DNA from 2 places in the Paenibacillus sp. 05T425 genome. Region 2 is predicted to be linked to the other one. Evidence: predicted binding sites of a transcription regulator. Region 2 holds the regulator's gene; the other holds the start of a gene.
The links. Region 2 encodes CtsR, which represses protease genes until heat stress. Its sites were predicted from a motif close to ATGGTCAATAAAGGTCAAACA; they were not measured.

Region 1: a site for CtsR is predicted at 5,479-5,499, ahead of clpP (ATP-dependent Clp endopeptidase proteolytic subunit ClpP). Genes of this name have one in related genera too.

The regions. Positions count from the first base shown of each region.
Region 1 covers NZ_JBFTLA010000016.1:86,687-96,280, forward strand. The annotation lists gene gpmI (2,3-bisphosphoglycerate-independent phosphoglycerate mutase) at 1-409, opposite strand, end outside; gene tpiA (triose-phosphate isomerase) at 411-1,166, opposite strand; gene AC1DF0_RS27560 (phosphoglycerate kinase) at 1,193-2,377, opposite strand; gene gap (type I glyceraldehyde-3-phosphate dehydrogenase) at 2,584-3,588, opposite strand; gene AC1DF0_RS27570 (sugar-binding transcriptional regulator) at 3,690-4,727, opposite strand; tRNA gene AC1DF0_RS27575 (tRNA-Arg) at 4,962-5,036, shown strand; gene clpP (ATP-dependent Clp endopeptidase proteolytic subunit ClpP) at 5,575-6,159, shown strand; gene AC1DF0_RS27585 (HPr family phosphocarrier protein) at 6,707-6,976, opposite strand; gene whiA (DNA-binding protein WhiA) at 7,171-8,100, opposite strand; gene AC1DF0_RS27595 (gluconeogenesis factor YvcK family protein) at 8,107-9,093, opposite strand; gene rapZ (RNase adapter RapZ) at 9,106-9,594, opposite strand, start outside.
Region 2 covers NZ_JBFTLA010000018.1:58,212-67,805, reverse strand. The annotation lists gene AC1DF0_RS28695 (sensor histidine kinase) at 1-1,164, shown strand, start outside; gene AC1DF0_RS28690 (CtsR family transcriptional regulator) at 1,433-1,894, shown strand; gene AC1DF0_RS28685 (UvrB/UvrC motif-containing protein) at 1,920-2,438, shown strand; gene AC1DF0_RS28680 (protein arginine kinase) at 2,485-3,570, shown strand; gene clpC (ATP-dependent protease ATP-binding subunit ClpC) at 3,567-6,026, shown strand; gene AC1DF0_RS28670 (DUF4179 domain-containing protein) at 6,224-7,585, opposite strand; gene AC1DF0_RS28665 (sigma-70 family RNA polymerase sigma factor) at 7,578-8,099, opposite strand; gene AC1DF0_RS28660 (antibiotic biosynthesis monooxygenase) at 8,366-8,719, shown strand; gene radA (DNA repair protein RadA) at 9,251-9,594, shown strand, end outside.

The sequences.
Region 1 (9,594 bases), on a different contig from region 2:
CCAGCTCCAGCAGGGCGAACAAGTGCTCAATGTGGCTATGAACGCCGCCATCAGAGAGCAGACCGTAGAGATGAAGCTTCTTGCTGTTTTTCTTCACATGGTTCACAGCGCCGAGAATCGTTTCGTTCTCGAAAAATTCGCGGTCACGAATCGACTTGCTGATCCGCGTCAAATCCTGGTACACGATACGTCCGGCGCCGATGTTCAAGTGACCAACCTCGGAGTTGCCCATTTGACCTTCCGGCAAGCCTACCGCTTCACCGGAAGCCGTCAGCGTCGTGTGCGGATAAGTAGACCAGTAACGATCGTAGTTCGGCTTATTCGCTTGCGCAACCGCATTGCCGGTTACGTCGTCGCGAAGGCCGAAGCCGTCAAGAATAATTAGTGCTACAGGTTTCGGAGCAGCCATCTTACTTGGCCCCCTCGACCAAAGCGATATAAGAAGCAGGCTCAAGGCTTGCGCCGCCGACAAGTGCGCCGTCGATGTCCGCTTGGCCCATGTATTCCGCTACATTGTTCGGCTTCACGCTGCCGCCGTATTGGATGCGAACCGCATCAGCTGTCGCTTGGTCATACAGACCGGCAACTACGCCGCGGATATATCCGATAACGTCTTGCGCATCTTCGGAAGTCGACGATTTGCCTGTTCCGATTGCCCAGATTGGCTCGTAAGCGATAACGACTTCAGCCGCTTGCGCAGCCGACAGCCCTTGGAATGCCGCTTCGGTTTGCACTTTGCATACGTCTTTCGTTTGTCCAGCTTCACGCTCTTCAAGCTTCTCGCCTACGCAGACGATCGGCAGCAAGCCGTTCTTGAAGGAAGCATGAACTTTCTTGTTCACGATCTCATCCGATTCCGCGAAGTAAGCGCGGCGCTCGGAGTGGCCGATAATAACGTATTTCACGCCAAGATCCTTCAGCATAACGCCGCTGATCTCGCCTGTGAAAGCGCCATTGTCTTCGAAGTGAACGTTTTGCGCGCCGATTGCGATCGACGTGCCTTTCGCTGCTTCAACAAGGGCAGGAAGCGTCGTGAATGGTGCACAGATTACGCTCTCCACGCCGTCTACTTCTGCTTTGCCTTTAATTTCGGAGAAAAAGGATACCGCTTCGGAAACGGTCTTGAACATTTTCCAGTTGCCCGCAATAATCGGTTTTCTGCTCATGCTAGTCCCTCCTAATGGGTTTATTCTTATTTATCGTTAAGAGCTACAACGCCTGGGAGTACTTTGCCTTCCATGAACTCAAGGGAAGCGCCGCCGCCCGTCGAGATGAAGTCCATTTTGTCAGCCAGGTGGAATTTCTCAGCCGCTGCAGCCGAGTCGCCGCCGCCGATAACCGTGTAGCCGGACGTTTCCGCACATGCGCGAGCTACTGCTTGCGTGCCGTGGGAGAAAGGCTCGATTTCGAATACGCCCATCGGTCCGTTCCAAACAACGAGCTTGGAGTTTTTGATAACGTCCGCATACAGCTCGCGAGTCTTAGGTCCGATGTCGATGCCTTCCCATTCAGCAGGAATGCCGTCAACGTCAACGATTTTTGTGTTCGCGTTTGCGCTGAAGTCGTCTGTTACTACGATATCAACAGGGATCAGGAAGTTTTTGCCGAGTTTTTTCGCTTTTTCGATGAACTCAAGCGCTAGATCAAGCTTGCTGTTGTCCACGAGCGATTTGCCGATTTCATGGCCTTGCGCCTTGAAGAATGTATAGGACAAGCCGCCGCCGATGATGATGTTGTCGGCAATTTCAAGCATTTTGTCGATAACCGCGATTTTGTCTTTTACTTTCGAACCGCCTACGATTGCTGTGAAAGGACGCTCAGGGTTGTTCAGCGCTTTGCCTAGAACTTCAAGCTCTCTCTCCATCAGAAGACCGGATACAGCCGGCAGCAAGTGTGCAATGCCTTCTGTCGAAGCATGCGCGCGGTGAGCTGCGCCGAATGCGTCGTTAACGAACAAGTCAGCAAGCTTAGCGAAAGCTTTTGCCAGTTCCGGATCGTTTTGCTCTTCGCCTTCATAGAAGCGAACGTTCTCAAGGAGCAATACGTCGCCGTTGTTTAAAGCCGCTACTTGCGCTTCTACGGCTTCGCCGATTGCTTCGTTAGCTTTTGTCACCGGTTTGCCTAGAAGCTCAGCCAGACGCGCTGCGGAAGCCGTATGACGAAGCTCTTCTACAACTTGACCGTTCGGACGGCCAAGGTGGGACGCAAGAATAACTTTAGCGCCTTTATCGATCAGGAAGTTAATCGTTGGAAGCGTCTCGCGGATCCGTTTGTCATCCGTAATTTTTCCGTTCTCGAGCGGCACGTTGAAATCAACGCGTACAAATACTCGTTTGCCTGCCAGTTCAGCTACGTCGCGTACACTTTTCTTGTTCATCGATAGAACCCTCCTAAAATTTCTGTGGAATGCAATGGGCAAAAATAGCATCGGAAGCATCGGCTTGAGTTAAGTATGAAAAAAAGAAAAGAGCGTTCCTTCGTCAAGAAGAAACGCCCTTAAGGTCCAAGTCCCCAAAAGGGCGCGAACTTAAGAGCCGAAGCGCCCAGCAGTGCAGGGAGCCTCGGCCCGTTCGCCTTCTTTCCTTACAGACCTTTGCTTGCGATATAAGCAGCAAGATCAACTACGCGGTTCGAGTAACCCCACTCGTTGTCGTACCAGGAAATAACTTTAACCATGTTGCCTTCAACAACCATTGTCGACAGACCGTCGATTGTGGAGGAAGCAGGGTCGCTATTGTAGTCGCTCGATACAAGCGGCAATTCGTTGTAGTTCAAAATGCCTTTCAAAGCGCCTTCGGAAGCATCTTTAAGTGCTGCGTTAACTTCTTCAACCGTAACGTTAACTTTCAGTTCAGCAACAAGGTCAGTTACCGAAACGTTAGGTGTAGGTACGCGCATAGCCATACCGTTCAATTTGCCTTTGAGCTCAGGCAATACAAGGGAAACAGCTTTTGCAGCGCCAGTCGACGAAGGAATGATGTTTTCTGCAGCAGCGCGAGCACGGCGCAGGTCTTTGTGTGGAACGTCAAGCACGGATTGATCGTTTGTGTACGAGTGAATTGTAGTCATCATACCTTTAACGATACCGAATTTGTCGTTCAATACTTTTGCGAATGGAGCAAGACAGTTCGTTGTGCAAGAAGCGTTGGAGATAATAGTGTGCGCGGAAGCATCGTATTTATCTTCGTTAACGCCCATAACAACTGTGATGTCTTCGTTAGTAGCTGGAGCGGAGATGATAACTTTTTTAGCGCCGCCTTGAAGGTGAAGCTCAGCTTTTTCTTTAGCTGTGAAGATACCAGTCGATTCAACTACGATTTCAGCGCCTACGGAAGCCCAAGGAAGGTCAGCCGGGTTACGCTCAGCGAATACTTTGATTTCAACGCCGTTTACGATCAAAGCGCCTTCTTTAGCTTCTACTGTTGCGTCAAGAGTGCCGTGAGTCGTGTCATATTTAAGAAGGTGAGCCAGCGTGTTCGTGTCTGTAAGATCGTTTACCGCTACGATTTGTACATCAGGGTTGTTCAGTGCTGCGCGGAATACGTTACGGCCGATACGTCCAAAACCATTAATACCTACTTTAACCATTGTTAATTCCTCCTAAGCATTTTTGGGATAAGGCAATTTATTTCAAGACGTTTCGCCTGCAGCAGGTTGCCCTGTTCGGCAATAACGTCATGACCACATCTTTAATGTCCTTCTTGCTCGATTATAGCTACGATCTCTAGCGCGGCTACTTCGTCCGTCACCAGCACATCGTTATGACCGAACCGCATGACGGCTGCGATCGCCTCGCCTTTACTCTTGCCTCCTGCGACACCTATAACAACTTCAGTCTTTACAATATCCTCGAGCCGTAATCCTACCGTCTGCATTTTGTGCACCACAGCGCCATTTCGGTCAAAATAAAACCCGAACGACTCCGCCAGCGCGCCTTCTGCAGCCATCGCATTCACGACGTCCTGCTCCAGCCGTCTTCGTCTAGCCATTACCATCGCATCCCCGATCCCGTGGACGACGATTCTAGCGCTTCGAATGACATCGACAATCTCGCGAATGTTAGGCTCCTGCATGATCGATGAGAATGCTTCCTCGCCCAAATGATCCGGAACATGAAGCAAGCGGTATTGCGCGCCTGTGCGCTTCGCCATCGTCGAAGCAATCGTATTCGCCTGATAGTCGAGGCTCTCGCCAAGTCCGCCCCTTGCAGGCACGAACCAATTGGTCTTGAGCGCGGTAGAGGTTGATAAATGATTCGCAACTTGGGCAATCGTTGTTCCGCCTGTTACAGCGACGACATCATTGGGCTGCATTACCTTGCGAAGCACTTGTGCGCTTGCACGGCCAAGCTCCCGCTTCGTCTGTGCCGAGCTCTCGGAATCCCCGGCTACAACAACAACTTGCGATAAGCCAAAGCGAGTGCGGATTCGATCTTCAAGCTCCGATAGACCGAACATCGTCTTATAGACCGGTTCCAGCCGCTCCAGAAGCTCTCTGCCTGCATCCGTAATTCGAATGCCGCTCGAATGAACATCGAGCAAGCCTTGCGCCTTCAGAAACTCAATCTCCGTTCGCAGCACGCGCTCCGTAAGCGATAACGCCGTGGCAAGCGTGCGGCGTCCGATAAGCTCTGTCAGCATGACCTGGTGCAGAATCGAATACCTCTTTCTCATTACATCTAGAAGATCAGGCACAAGCTGCTGCTGCAGTTCAATGATCTGACGCATCTTATCCTTCACTCCACCCGTTATATGAGACTATAGCTCCATTGACCGGGACGCGAAACGTCCCTCTATAACATTTGTAGTCCCACCTCCTATATTATCGGAAATTGTTGCTCGCCGCAAGAGCATGAAATCGAATGAAAGCGATTACTGTCACGATTTTCACAAATTTAATTTACGGAAGCCGCTTGCTTTCTAATCGCTATTATCATATAATCACCCTTGCTACTGTTTTTTGCGCCCGTGGTCCAATGGATATGACGTAGGCCTCCGGAGCCTGAGATCTAGGTTCGATTCCTAGCGGGCGCGCCACTTACTTTTTTCTAATGCAACTACATAACGCATACCTATTAAGGCCATCCCGAATGTTGTTTCGGAATGGCCTTTTTTAATCCTCCTGCAGTGACGTTGCAACGGCATTTCGGGATACTAAATTCACTTACTCCTCCTAAAGTCGCTCAATAACGGTATTTAGGGAAACTAAAATGGCTCTTTAGGCTTCACTTGGCGTTCATCGGCCATTTAGTTCGACGGAATGCCATTAGCGCATGATATTTTTAAACTGCATCTATTTAGTTTGACGAAATCGAACTATTTACGGAGGGCCTCTCTCCCAAGCTTCAATCTACTTTTACACCTGCTCTAATTTTCCCCGCACTTATCCCCGCTTAGTCTCCATTCATCCGATGTCCCACTTCGACAAAGCCCGATACAGCGGCCACTTATTGCTTGTCCAATCATTTGTCAGATAATTTGTCTGACTATCTTTGACTTTTGAGTTTCCATCCGTTATTATGAAAATACGATTTAACCATTTCGTTCAGTTTGAAGGAGGGGGCTTACGTTGGATATGAATTTCGTTCCTATGGTTATTGAGCAAAGCAATCGCGGAGAGCGTGCGTATGATATTTACTCTCGCTTGTTGAAGGATCGCATTATTTTTCTTGGATCGGGTGTAAACGACGTGGTGGCTAATTCCATCATTGCGCAAATGCTGTTCCTTGCGGCGGATGATCCCGAGAAGGACATTTCTCTTTACATTAACAGCCCAGGCGGCTCCATTACAGCCGGTATGGCGATCTATGATACGATGCAATACATTAAGCCAGACGTATCGACCATCTGTGTCGGTATGGCCGCTTCAATGGGCGCGTTCCTGCTGACGGCAGGCGCGAAAGGCAAGCGTTACGCGCTTCCGAACAGCGAAGTTATGATTCACCAGCCGCTAGGCGGCGCAGAAGGACAAGCGAGCGACATCGAGATTCGCGCGCGCCGCATCATTAAGATGCGCGACCATCTCAATGGCATTCTTGCAGAGCGCAGCGGTCAACCGCTTAGCCGCATCGAGCAAGATACGGATCGCGACTACTTCATGAGCGCAGCGGAAGCGAAAGAATACGGCCTTGTTGACAAAGTAATCGAGAAAATTGGATAAGTAGTAAAAAGGCGGTACAAGGGTTTCATGCCCTCGTATCGCCTTTTTTCTGGTTGCTGTATAGTCACTATAATGGATTTCTGCATTATAGCAAGTCTCTTTGAAGCCTACTGAAGCGCTATAGTGGATTTTCGCAGTAACTTCACTCTAGAACGGCCTGCAGGCGCTTACCCTGAGGAAAGTTAATGCAGATATCCAACATAGATTCAAATCCATCTTCAAACCGGCAAAAGTTATTGCAATTATCCATTATAGCTAATCCTACCTGTCACCTTATTAATACTTTTACCCACCTGCACCTGCCATCTGCCATGCATGCAACCAGCGAACCATCCATCCGCCGCCTCATTCACTGTTACTCCAACCTGTTCTCTTATTCGCTATCCACAAATTGTGGCTATTAAATTGTTTATCCACAACTTTATTCACATTCTATACACAGTTATCCACAATTGGTCTAATAACTTGTCAATAACTCGCAGAAACGCAAAAAAGCCTACACCGATCCACTGATCGAGTGAGGCTTTTTTCATCGGTAACCAATGAATTATTGATTCTCAAGTTCCTCTTTGCTAACAAGAGCGACTAAAGCGTTTACAGCCTGTTCCGCGTCCGAACCTTCCGCACTTATGGATACTTCAGTGCCGGAGCTGATCGCTAGACTCATAATGCCCATGATCGATTTCGCATTAACTTTTTTGTCGTCTTTCTCTACAAATACCTCGGAGGAAAATTTGTTCGCTTCTTGTACGAATAACGCTGCAGGTCTTGCATGAAGCCCCGTCTTCAGACGAACGACAACCGGAAGCCTTGTCATGGAAACCATACCCCCTATATTATACTCATTCATAAGCGTCAAACGACCCGGCCAGCAACAGCTGTGCGGACCCGGTGACGTCTAGCGCAGAAATATAAGCTTGTATAAGATTTAGACTTATACTTCTTATCTTTGGTGACAAGTTCATTTTGCATTATTATAACATTATACCAGCGGTTGCACTAGGTGAAAAGCTAACTACCTCGTATTTTTTCCGCAAGTTCGTCGATTTTGCGCAATCGATGGTTAACGCCCGACTTACTTACCTTGCCTCTTAGCATTTCGCCGACCTCGGTCAGATTCATATCGGGATGCTGCAGCCTGATCTCGGCAACTTCTTTCAGCTTCTCAGGAAGACTGTCAAGGCCGACCTCCTTCTGCAGCAGCTTAATATTATCGATCTGGCGTACGGCCGCTCCAATTGTCTTATTCAGATTCGCCGTCTCGCAATTGACGATCCGATTGACGGAATTGCGCATGTCGCGCATAATTCGCACGTCCTCGAATTTGAACAATGCCTGGTGCGCGCCGACGATATTAAGAAGCTCGATGATTTTCTCGCCTTCCTTGATGTATAGAATGAAACCTTTCTTCCGTTCAATACATCTGGCATTCAAGTCGAACTTATTCGCAAGCTCCACAAGCGCATCGCAATGCTCCTCGTACATCGACGCTATTTCCAAATGATACGAAGAACCTTCGGGATTGTTGACCGAGCCTCCAGCCAGGAAAGCGCCGCGCAGATAAGACCGCTTGCAGCATGGCTTACGAATAATCTCCTTATCGATGCCGTTAGAAAACATGAAACCCTCTGACACGATTCCGAGTTCACTTAGTATTTCCTGTACTCCCGAAGGAATCCGAACGATATACACATTATTTTTCTTCAAGCGCATCTTCTTGCGCACGAGCAGCTCAACATGCATGTCGTAATGCTTCTTAAGCAAGGAATAGATTCTTCTGGCGATGGCCGCATTTTCAGTCGAGATGTCGAGGACAACCTTGCGGCTGGATACGCTGACAGAGCCGTTCATCCGTAATAGCGCAGACAGCTCTGCACGCTCACAGCAGCTATCGGCTTCAATAAGGGTCAGCTCTTTTTTTGTTTGTGCCGCAAAAGACATCGATTATCACCTCTTTCTAAGCATCCAGTTCTCTACCAGTTTATATATATGATGGCTTAAACGTTCGGCATCATGCCTCAAAAAAGTTCGGAACAGCACAAGACGGTCCGCTATAACCTGATAACCGCGTCTCGTTACCTCGTCCAAGTCGAGATGAACCGCTTTGGCACCCATCTCGGCATACTTGCTTTCGATCTGCGGCGGAATCTCTCCGTCATTCACAATGACATAATCGAATAGATGATGTCCAATATGCTTATGGACAGCTTCCAAATGGTCGCTGACGGAATAATCGTCCGTTTCCCCTGGCTGCGTCATCACATTACAGACAAACAGCTTAACAGCCGTTGAATTAACGATCGCTTCAGCTAGCTTCGGCACGAGCAGATTCGGAATAATACTCGTATACAAACTGCCCGGACCGACCAGGATGGCGTCAGCCTGCTCGATCGCTTCTACTGCCTCAGGCAGCGCCTCCACATCGCTTGGCTCAATGAATACACGCCTAATCGCCTGACCCGCCTTCGGGATCATCGATTCCCCCGTTACGATCGAGCCGTCTGCCATCTCGGCCTTGAGCACGATCGCTTGATTGGCAGCGGGAAGCACTTGACCGCGAACGGCAAGGACGCGGCTAAGCTCACGCACACCCGATACAAAGTCGCCCGATATGTCCGTCATCGCCGCAAGCATCAGATTGCCTAGGCTGTGCCCGACTAGCCCTGTCCCGCTATTGAACCGATACTGCAGCACTTCGGTGAGCAGCGGTTCCGCATCGGCAAGCGCCATAAGCACGTTGCGTATGTCGCCCGGCGGAGGGATTTGGAGCTCGTTGCGCAAAATGCCGGAGCTTCCTCCGTCATCAGCAACCGTCACGATCGCCGTAATATCTAGCGGCTTCTCTTTCAAGCCTCGCAGCATGACAGAGAGCCCTGTACCGCCGCCGATTACGACGATTTTCGGGCGTCTAATAATTTTATGCCTGCTTTGCATCGTCTCACCCCGTCAATGCTTGTCACGATCGGCATCGCGATGGCTGACACGAATGCGTTCCGTATCGCTGCTGCCGAGCATGCGTCCCAAATATTCGGCAATCGCGACAGAGCGATGTTTGCCGCCCGTACAGCCGATTCCGATGACTACCTGGCTTTTCCCTTCCTTGCGATAGAGCGGAATAAGGAATTGCAGCATGTCGAGCAGCTTCGTTAGAAATTGTTGTGTTTCCGGCCACTTCATCACGTATTCGTATACATCCGGATTTTGCCCCGTATTCGGACGCAGATGCTCAATATAATGCGGATTCGGAAGGAAACGAACGTCGTAGATGAGGTCGGCATCGATAGGAATGCCATACTTGAAGCCAAAGGAGGTTACGTTCACGGAGAGACTGTTCTGTTCCAAATTCGTAAACCGCGTAATAATACGTTCCTTCAACTGGCCTGGTTTCAATATCGTCGTATCGATCACCTGCGAGGCCGAGCCCTTCAGATCCTC
Region 2 (9,594 bases):
TACCAGCTCTATGTCTATGATGAAGCGGGAAACGATCTGTTTTACGGGAGACATTTCTCGAGAAAGGATCTTCCGAATGACGTCAAGATGCGCGTACTGGACGGAGCGGAGTTCCACGGTATCGCTAACTTTCCGAACAAGGCGTTCGCTTCGGGTTACTTTGACAATCGACTCAGCAATACGGTGGGCGTACACGTATCGGCGGGAGCTGAGAGATACGCTCTTTTCCTGCGCCACGACAGCAACGTACAATTTGACGAGCTTCGCACGTTCTTTCTCTTTATGTTCGTGCTGACAGTCGTGTTCAGCGTGCCCTACTTCATGGTTAGCACACGTTACCTGGTGCAGCCGATCGTACAGCTCAAGGAAGCGACGAAACGGCTCGCGCAAGGGCAATATAAGCTCCGCTTGCCAACCAAGCGGAAGGACGAGATCGGGGAATTGGCGAACCATTTTCAAATCATGAGTCTGGAGCTGGAACGCGCCGACCTTCGCACGAAGGAGTTTGTCGCGAACGTCTCGCATGAAATCCATTCGCCGCTCGCTTCCATTCAAGGTTATGCCGATTCATTGCTCAGCGAAGAGATGGAGCCTGCCAGCGTTCGGGGGCATGCCGCTATTATCGGACAAGAGACGCGGCATCTTGCAACATTAAGCAGGCAGCTCCTGCTGCTCTCAACGCTGGACCATTCCGAGCAGACAACGGAGAAGGGAAGGTTCCCGCTAAAGCCTCAGCTGCGGCAGACGCTTCAATTGCTGGAGTGGCAGTTGGCGGAGAAGGAAATCGCGGTGCGGCTGCTGGTGTCCTCTGGCCTGTACGTATACGGAGACGAAGTGCTGCTTATGCAAGTATGGTCGAACCTGCTCTCCAATGCGGTCAAATATATTCCGGCGGGTCGCTCCATTCAAATTCAGGCTTTTGTCGAGGATGGCGGTTGCGTCATCCATATAGCCGATACGGGCGACGGCATACCGGAGGAGCAATTGCCGTATATTTATGACCGTTTCTACCGGGGAGACAAAGCGAGGGAGCGGAAGTCGGGCAGTACTGGACTAGGCCTATCCATTGTGCAGCGCATTGTGATTCTGCATGGCGGAACGATCGCTGTGGAGAGCAGCGCGGGGGAAGGAACGGCATTTACGGTGAGATTGCCAGTTGAATAAGCTTTGATTGTGGGTCGGGTCGCCCTGAATAGGTATAAATAATGCCGGAGCGCACCAAGCTAGATACTAGCGGTGCGCTTCGGTTTTTCGTTGAAATATAGGACCGAATCTAAGGTGAAATCGAATCGTCAGAAAATTTAAACTTTGTGACTTGACCCGAGGAATATTTTGAGTATAATGAAGTTAAAGTCAAAGAAAGTCAAAGTCAATAAGCCGTTACGGCGGCTCTGACAAGCTCCTTTGGCCATGCGTTAGGGAGGTTGGTATTTTGAGAAATATTTCCGATCTCATCGAACAGTATTTGAAGCATATGCTGGACGATAGCGCCGGCGGCGCTGTCGAGATTCAACGAAATGACCTCGCTGACAAGTTTTCTTGCGTACCGTCGCAGATCAACTATGTGATTAGTACCCGGTTCACGCTGGAGAAAGGATACATGGTTGAAAGCAAGCGCGGAGGCGGAGGCTATATCCGAATCCAACGGGTTGATCTTCCGGCACTTAATTCGATTCAGCTCCATTTCGAACAAACGATTGGCGACTGTGTCGATCAGAGTGCGGCAGAAGGCATTATTTATCAGCTTGAGGAAGCAAGACTGGTGACGAGGCGCGAAGCTAATATACTCCGGGCAGCGGTGCAAAGGGAAACCATCGCACTCAAACTGCCGCAGAGGGATGAAATCCGGGCAAGGCTGCTGAAGTCGATGCTCATTTCATTATTAGTCAAGTAGCGCGTACCGGGAGGAGGGATCAGGCTTGATTTGCCAGGAATGCGGTAAGAGGCCGGCTACACTTCATTTTACAAAAATCATCAATGGCGAGAAGACGGAGTTTCACATTTGTGAAAGCTGTGCGAGAGAGAAGGGCGAAGGCATACCGGGCTCACCGAATAGCTTCTCGATTCATAGCCTGCTGTCAGGCCTTCTTGACTTCGAATCGACTGGCGGTCACAACTTCGCAAATCAGCAGCATGCGATTCGATGTGAGGAATGCGGTCTTACGTATACGCAGTTCAGTAAGATCGGAAGATTCGGCTGCAGCGCCTGCTACCAGCAGTTCGCCGATAAGCTTGATCCATTGCTGAAGCGGGTTCATGGCAGTACGGTTCATATGGGGAAAATTCCGAAGCGTTCAGGTGGTCAAATTCAGTGCAAGCGGGAGATCGAACAGCTTCGGCGCGATCTGCAAGCGCAGATTGAGCAAGAGGAGTTCGAAAGCGCAGCGAAGCTGCGTGACCGGATCCGCGAGCTGGAACGCAAGATAGCGGATCTATAGACGCTGTACGTACGCTGTAAGCTGGCATGGAAGGAGGAAAGCTCTCTTGACGAAGCATCGATTCACACAAGATGCATTAAGCGATTGGATGAAGAGCGGAGGACCCGAAACCGAGGTCGTCATCAGCAGCAGAGTCCGAGTCGCTCGCAACTTGCGACATCATCCGTTCCCGATGCTGGCCACGAACCAGCAATCGAAGGAAGTGATGGAGCAGCTCACCGAGGTAGGCGAATCCGGCAAGTTAAGCGATATCGGGCAATTCGAGACGGTATTGTTATCCGATCTTAGCGAGCTCGATAAGCGGGTACTTGTGGAGAAGCATCTCATTAGCCCGAATTTGGCCAATGAGTCGCGAGGCGGGGCTGTTTTGCTCAATCATGATGAATCAGTCAGCATAATGATTAACGAAGAAGATCATTTGCGCATTCAATGTTTATATCCAGGTTTCCAAATTCAGGAGGCATGGGCATTGGCCAGCGGAATTGACGATATTTTTGAAGCGGAGGCGGATTACGCCTTCGATGAGAAACGCGGTTACTTAACGTCTTGTCCGACGAATGTCGGAACGGGCATACGGGCGTCGGTCATGATGCATTTGCCGGCGCTGGTGCTGACTCAGCAGATTAACCGTATTTTATCAGCGGTAACGCAGGTCGGCTTGGCCGTTAGAGGATTGTACGGCGAGGGCAGTGAAGCGCTCGGTAATTTGTTTCAAATCTCGAACCAAATTACGCTCGGACAATCAGAGAGCGAGATTATTGATAACTTGCATGGCGTAGCCAAGCAGATCATCGAGCATGAGAAGGCGGCGCGCAGGCGGCTTCTCGAGGAATCAAAACTTCGCATCCAGGATCGAGTAAGCCGTTCTTACGGCATCTTGTCCCACGCTGCGATTATMGATTCCAAGGAAGCGGCGCAGCGGCTGTCGGATGTGAGGCTTGGCGCGGATCTCGGATTATTGCCGAGCGTTACGCCGCAAGTATTGAATGAATTATTGGTTATGACTCAGCCTGGATTCCTTCAACAGACTTTCAATGAGAAGATGAATCCGGAGCAGAGGGACTATAGGAGAGCAGAACTCATACGCAAGCAATTGCGTGGGGAAACCGAGCATGGGGGTGCGTGGATATGATGTTTGGACGGTTTACGGAACGAGCGCAGAAGGTGCTCGCATTGGCGCAAGAGGAAGCAGTGCGGCTTGGACATAACAATATCGGCACGGAGCATATTTTACTCGGTCTTATCCGCGAAGGGGAAGGCATTGCGGCTAAGGCGCTGATCGGGCTGGGACTTGGACTTGAGAAAATTCAAGACGAAGTAGAAGCATTGATCGGACGCGGCCAAGAGCAGCCTAATAATATTGCTTATACGCCGCGTGCTAAGAAAGTGATCGAATTGTCGATGGACGAAGCGAGAAAGCTTGGCCACACGTACGTGGGTACGGAGCATATCCTGCTCGGTCTCATTCGTGAAGGGGAAGGCGTAGCGGCTCGCGTGCTTAATAATCTGGGCATTAGCCTGAACAAAGCGCGTCAACAAGTGCTGCAGTTGCTTGGCAGCAGCGAAGCGGTATCGAGCAACCACGGCTCGCCTGCTAACGTAAGCACGCCGACGCTTGACGGTCTTGCTAGAGACCTTACGGCCTATGCGAAGGAAGGCAACCTTGATCCGGTTATCGGACGAAGCAAAGAAATCGAGCGCGTCATTCAAGTGTTAAGCCGCCGTACGAAAAATAATCCGGTCCTCATCGGTGAGCCGGGTGTTGGTAAGACGGCGATTGCCGAAGGGCTTGCTCAGAAGATCATCGCGAATGAAATTCCGGAAACGCTGCGCGACAAGCGCGTTATGACGCTTGATATGGGCTCCGTTGTTGCTGGAACGAAATATCGCGGCGAGTTCGAGGATCGCTTGAAAAAGATCATGGACGAAATTCGCCAAGCCGGAAATATCATCCTGTTCATCGATGAGCTGCACACGCTGATCGGCGCAGGCGGCGCGGAAGGCGCGATTGACGCCTCCAACATCCTGAAGCCGGCGCTTGCGCGCGGCGAGCTGCAGTGCATCGGGGCTACGACGCTGGATGAGTATCGCAAGTACATCGAGAAGGATGCAGCGCTAGAACGCCGCTTCCAACCGATTACAGTCGATCAACCGTCGCCGGAAGAGGCGATTCAAATTCTTCACGGACTGCGTGATCGTTACGAAGCGCATCACCGCGTGAAAATTACGGACGATGCGATCGTTCAGGCGGTTAAGTTGTCGGACCGCTATATTACGGACCGGTTCCTGCCGGACAAAGCCATTGACCTTATTGACGAAGCAAGCTCCAAAGTAAGGCTGAACTCTTATACGGTACCGCCGAATTTGAAGCAGCTTGAGAACCGTCTTGAAGATATCCGCAAGGAGAAGGATGCAGCCGTTCAAAGCCAAGAGTTCGAGAAAGCGGCAGCGCTTCGCGATACGGAACAGAAGATTCGCGAAGAGCTCGACGTAACGAAGAACCAATGGAAAGAAAAACAAGGCCGCACCGATTCCGAGGTAACGCCGGAAGATATCGCTCAGATCGTAGCAAGCTGGACCGGCATTCCGGTCAACAAGCTGGCTGAAGAAGAGACCGAGCGTCTGCTGAAAATGGAATCGATCCTTCATGACCGTGTTATCGGTCAAGAGGAAGCCGTTAAGTCGGTATCCCGCGCGATCCGTCGTGCTCGCGCAGGTCTGAAGGATCCGAAACGTCCGATCGGCTCGTTCATCTTCCTAGGACCTACTGGGGTAGGTAAGACGGAGCTGGCGCGCGCGCTTGCAGAAGCGATGTTCGGCGACGAGAATGCGGTTATCCGCATCGATATGTCGGAATACATGGAGAAGCATTCGACTTCAAGACTCGTCGGAGCGCCTCCAGGATATGTCGGCTACGAAGAGGGCGGTCAGCTCACAGAGAAGGTTCGCCGCAAGCCGTATTCGGTTGTCTTGCTTGACGAGATCGAGAAAGCACATCCGGAAGTATTCAACATCCTGCTTCAAGTGCTTGAGGATGGTCGTCTGACCGACTCCAAGGGCCGCGTCGTTGACTTCCGCAATACGCTCATTATTATGACGTCCAATGTCGGCGCTGACCAAATCAAACGCAATTCCTCGCTTGGCTTCACGGCCGTGCAGGATGCGGGCAGAGACTTCTCGCTGATGAAAGACAAAGTAATGGCTGAGCTTAAGAAAAGCTTCCGTCCGGAGTTCTTGAACCGGATCGACGAGAGCATCGTGTTCCACTCGCTGGGCGAGGAGCATATCGCTCAGATCGTAACGCTCATGTCCGACGAGCTTCGCAAGCGTCTGCGCGAGCAAGAGGTCGACTTCGTCTTGACCGACGCCGCGAAAGCATTCCTTGCGAAGGAAGGCTATGATCCGCAATACGGTGCGCGTCCGCTGCGCCGTGCGATTCAGAAGCATATCGAGGACCGTCTCTCCGAGGATCTGCTCATGGGCAATATTCAAAAGGGCGATTCGTTCACGATCGACGAGAAGGACGGCGCGCTGACTGTAACGAAAGCAGCCGCAGCTCCTGCTCCCGAAGAGCCGGCTACGAAATAAAGCGCGAAGAGGTTGAGGGCCTAGGCCCTCAACCTCTTTTTATTTTGTAATTCATGCGGGATTTCGGCATCCTATCTCCAGCTTCATCCTCTTTTTTATATCCACATTCCTAGCAAACCTTCATCCACATGTGGATATCTCGCAGTGAGAAAACCGAATCGAACTTATACACAATCGGGAATGCTGTGGATGAAGCGTTATTTTAACGGAATCTTAATAGCTAGATCTTCACGAATGTCGGGGAGGGGCAGTTTCCAACCAGCGAGATAAAGTGATTTGCCGTTCATATCGTCCAGCGACAGCGGCGCATACTCTTGCGTAAACGAATAGGTGCTGCGGTCTGCGAGCCTTGTCCCTCCAAGCTGGGTTATCGGTTGATTGTTCGCGTCTTCCAGCCAGAAGCTGTTTGCTTGAGAGAACGGATCTGATCCTTCTACCGTGTAGTGCAAGATCGTTTTGTCAGGCAAAAACTCGGCATCCGTAACGGAAATCGAGCCGATCTCCCCTTGCGAGAGGGTAATAGGCAGTTGTTGCCGCGGATCGAATGCGATTTCACTGCGTTCCAACGATTTTCCGGAAGTATCCAGATTATAAGGCTGAATAATGAAATAGTCCGGTATCGCTTCGATGGGGGCAAAGCGGATCCGATACTCCGACTTGTATCGATCTTGTTCATCGGAGTGGAGGTTATCACCTCTGTAGCCGAAAGATTGAAGCTGCTGCCCTTTATCGTCGTAGATGAAGAAGCCTAGTTCCTCTACGGTACGTTTCTCATCCAACTCCACGTTAATTGCCGTAACGGCAGGCGTCATTGTCACTTTTTTGACCGATAACGTGGTCTCTCCCGATGTCGCACTCGGAGGCGATTCTTCAAATGAGCGTACCGATATGCCCTCAGTAAGCTTGCTGACAGGGAGACGGAATTTCCAAGAGCCCTTCGTCGTCTGCCAACCTGTTTCGTTCGAATAATGCTGGATGCTATTCAGCTTCAACGTAAGCTCGAATTGATCGGGAAGAGTGCCGTCCGCTTCATAATCCATGTATCCTGTGTATTGATTATCTCCTATTTGTGAAGAGCCGCCGCTGCCGAGCAGCGTTTCTATCGGTTCGCCGTTAATGAGCATATCCGCATCGAGAGACGATACAAAATGGTCTGCCTCAACCGTGTACCCGATCGCTAACCGAATGCCGTCGTATAACACCTCGGTAACCGTCATACGAATCCCTTGATCTTCTGCTGCTTGATTCAGCTTTGTCGCTAAACCTTTCTGTCCGGATAGCTGTAACCCGGCATCGCCGATCATCTCAAAAACCGACCCTATGAGCGGCGTATTCGTTAATGCTTTGGCGATAGTCGGAGAGACGAAGGAAGAACCGACAAGCAGCGCTAAGGAGGCAGCGGCTGCCGTAACGCCAATGGCTGTTTTTCGGGGAACGCGCTTCCGTTTTTTCAACGATAATAAAGTTTGATCCACACGCGAGCTAACAACTTCCGGAACTGCTTGAGTAGACTCTTTCAATAATCGATTTAATTCAAAATCAAGCTCATGATCATTCATTGGTCATGCTCCTCTCTTGTCTTAAGTAACGAGAAAGCTTCTCCCGAGCGCGAAATAAACGGGATTTGATGGTGCCTTCTGGCAAATCGAGCAATGATGCTATTTCTTTAAGCGGCAGATCCTCCAAATAAAATAGAGTAACGACAATTCGGAGCTCTTCCTCCAGTGCTTGTACGGCTTCGTTAAGCCCGTTATGTTGAGGGTCGTGACTGTAAGAGCCGCGGTCGGACATGTCGGCAATCGGTATGACTTGACTGCGATGCTTCAGCATTCGATTGCATTCATTAATCAAGATACGCAGCAGCCAGGTTTTAAAATATTGGGGCTCGCGCAGAGTGTTAATGGACTGAAAAGCTTTCAAAATCGTTTCTTGCAACGCATCCGCTATTTCCGAATCGCTCTTCAGATACGATTTGGCCAGACGGTACATCGACGGCTCGCACGCTTTAATAATGCGGACAAAGGCGTCGTGATGGCCTCGCGCAGCGCGAAGGATATCATCCTGCAGAATCATAGTTGGCTTACTCCTTTCGTTTAAATTCTATTGATTAGATAAATGGAGGCGCCAAAAGGTTCACGCATGGAAAAATTGGAATCGGATATGGTTAAGTTACCCTAATCCGCAGTTCATTCGTAAGTTGAAGCAGTCGGAGAATGAATTTCGCAATTTGTTGACAATGAGAATCATTATCGTATAATAGATGGATAAGGTTACTTGCAGATAACGAAGCGGATTTACGCTGCCATATAATGAAACAACAAACTAGAGGAGGCACGGACATGATCGTCGTTACGAATACGATAAAGGTGAAAAAAGGGCACGGAGAATCGGTTGCGCAGCGGTTTCATCAATCGATAGGCATCGATCTGTCACCGGGCTTCGTCCGGATGGAAGTGCTGATGGCCGAGCATATCGAGGGGCATGACGAATTGAAGGTAAGCACGACCTGGGAGCAGAAGGAGCACTTCGACGCTTGGGTGAACAGCGATTCCTTCCGCCTCGCCCACGCCCACAAGCGCAAGCCTGAACAAGCAGCAGGAGCTGCCGCCGACGGATCTCCGAGAATATTTGAAAATATAATGCTCGGTTCGCAACTATCGACGCATAGAGTCCTCTTGTCGCGCCATTCTTAAATGCTTCGTCTCGTGTGTCCCAAAGCTCTTATCCACCATTGGATAAGAGCTTTTTTGTTGTTTTTTCTTCGATTTTCACAACGTTATCCACAAAATACTGTGCACAAGCTGTTCATAATAATGTGGATAAGTCCGATATATAGGATATATACTCCAGTTATCATTCCGCCTCATCCTCATTGAAAAAAGTAATCGATGCGGCCTACGGGGTGCCCGTCTAAGTTGAATGTGGATAATTCGCATATTTCATGAACCTTGCTTCATTATTCAGAGCCTATCATGTGCATATGTGGATGTTGCCATCGCTTTAGAATTATTCACATGTGGATTATTCGGCAGGTTCTCATCTAATCAGGTGTGGATTGTTGCCAAGTTGAAAATAATAACACTAAAGCTGCGCGAGCGGAATAACTTTTCGCATCCTGTGCACAATTTTTTTCGTATAGTATGTGGGTTTATAGTGGCGGGATAAAATGGTAAACTTTATATGTTGGCGCATAAGCGCTTAACTAACAGCTTAAGGAGTACAGAATGGCTAAAATAAAAACAAAGTTCGTCTGTACCGAATGCGGTACAGAATCCGCCAAATGGCTCGGCAAATGCCCAGGCTGTCACGCATGGAATTCCATGGTGGAGGAGAAAGAAACGGTTGTTAAGACGCAAGGTGTCGGATTGTCGTCGCTTCATACGAAAGAAAAGCCGCAATCGATCATACATATAGAAAATGGGCAGGAGCCTCGTATTGAAACAAAGATGCTGGAGCTTAACCGTGTGCTTGGAGGCGGCGTCGTTCCAGGGTCGCTCATACTGGTCGGCGGCGATCCCGGCATCGGGAAATCGACGCTGCTGCTGCAGACCTCTCATGCTTTGGCTGT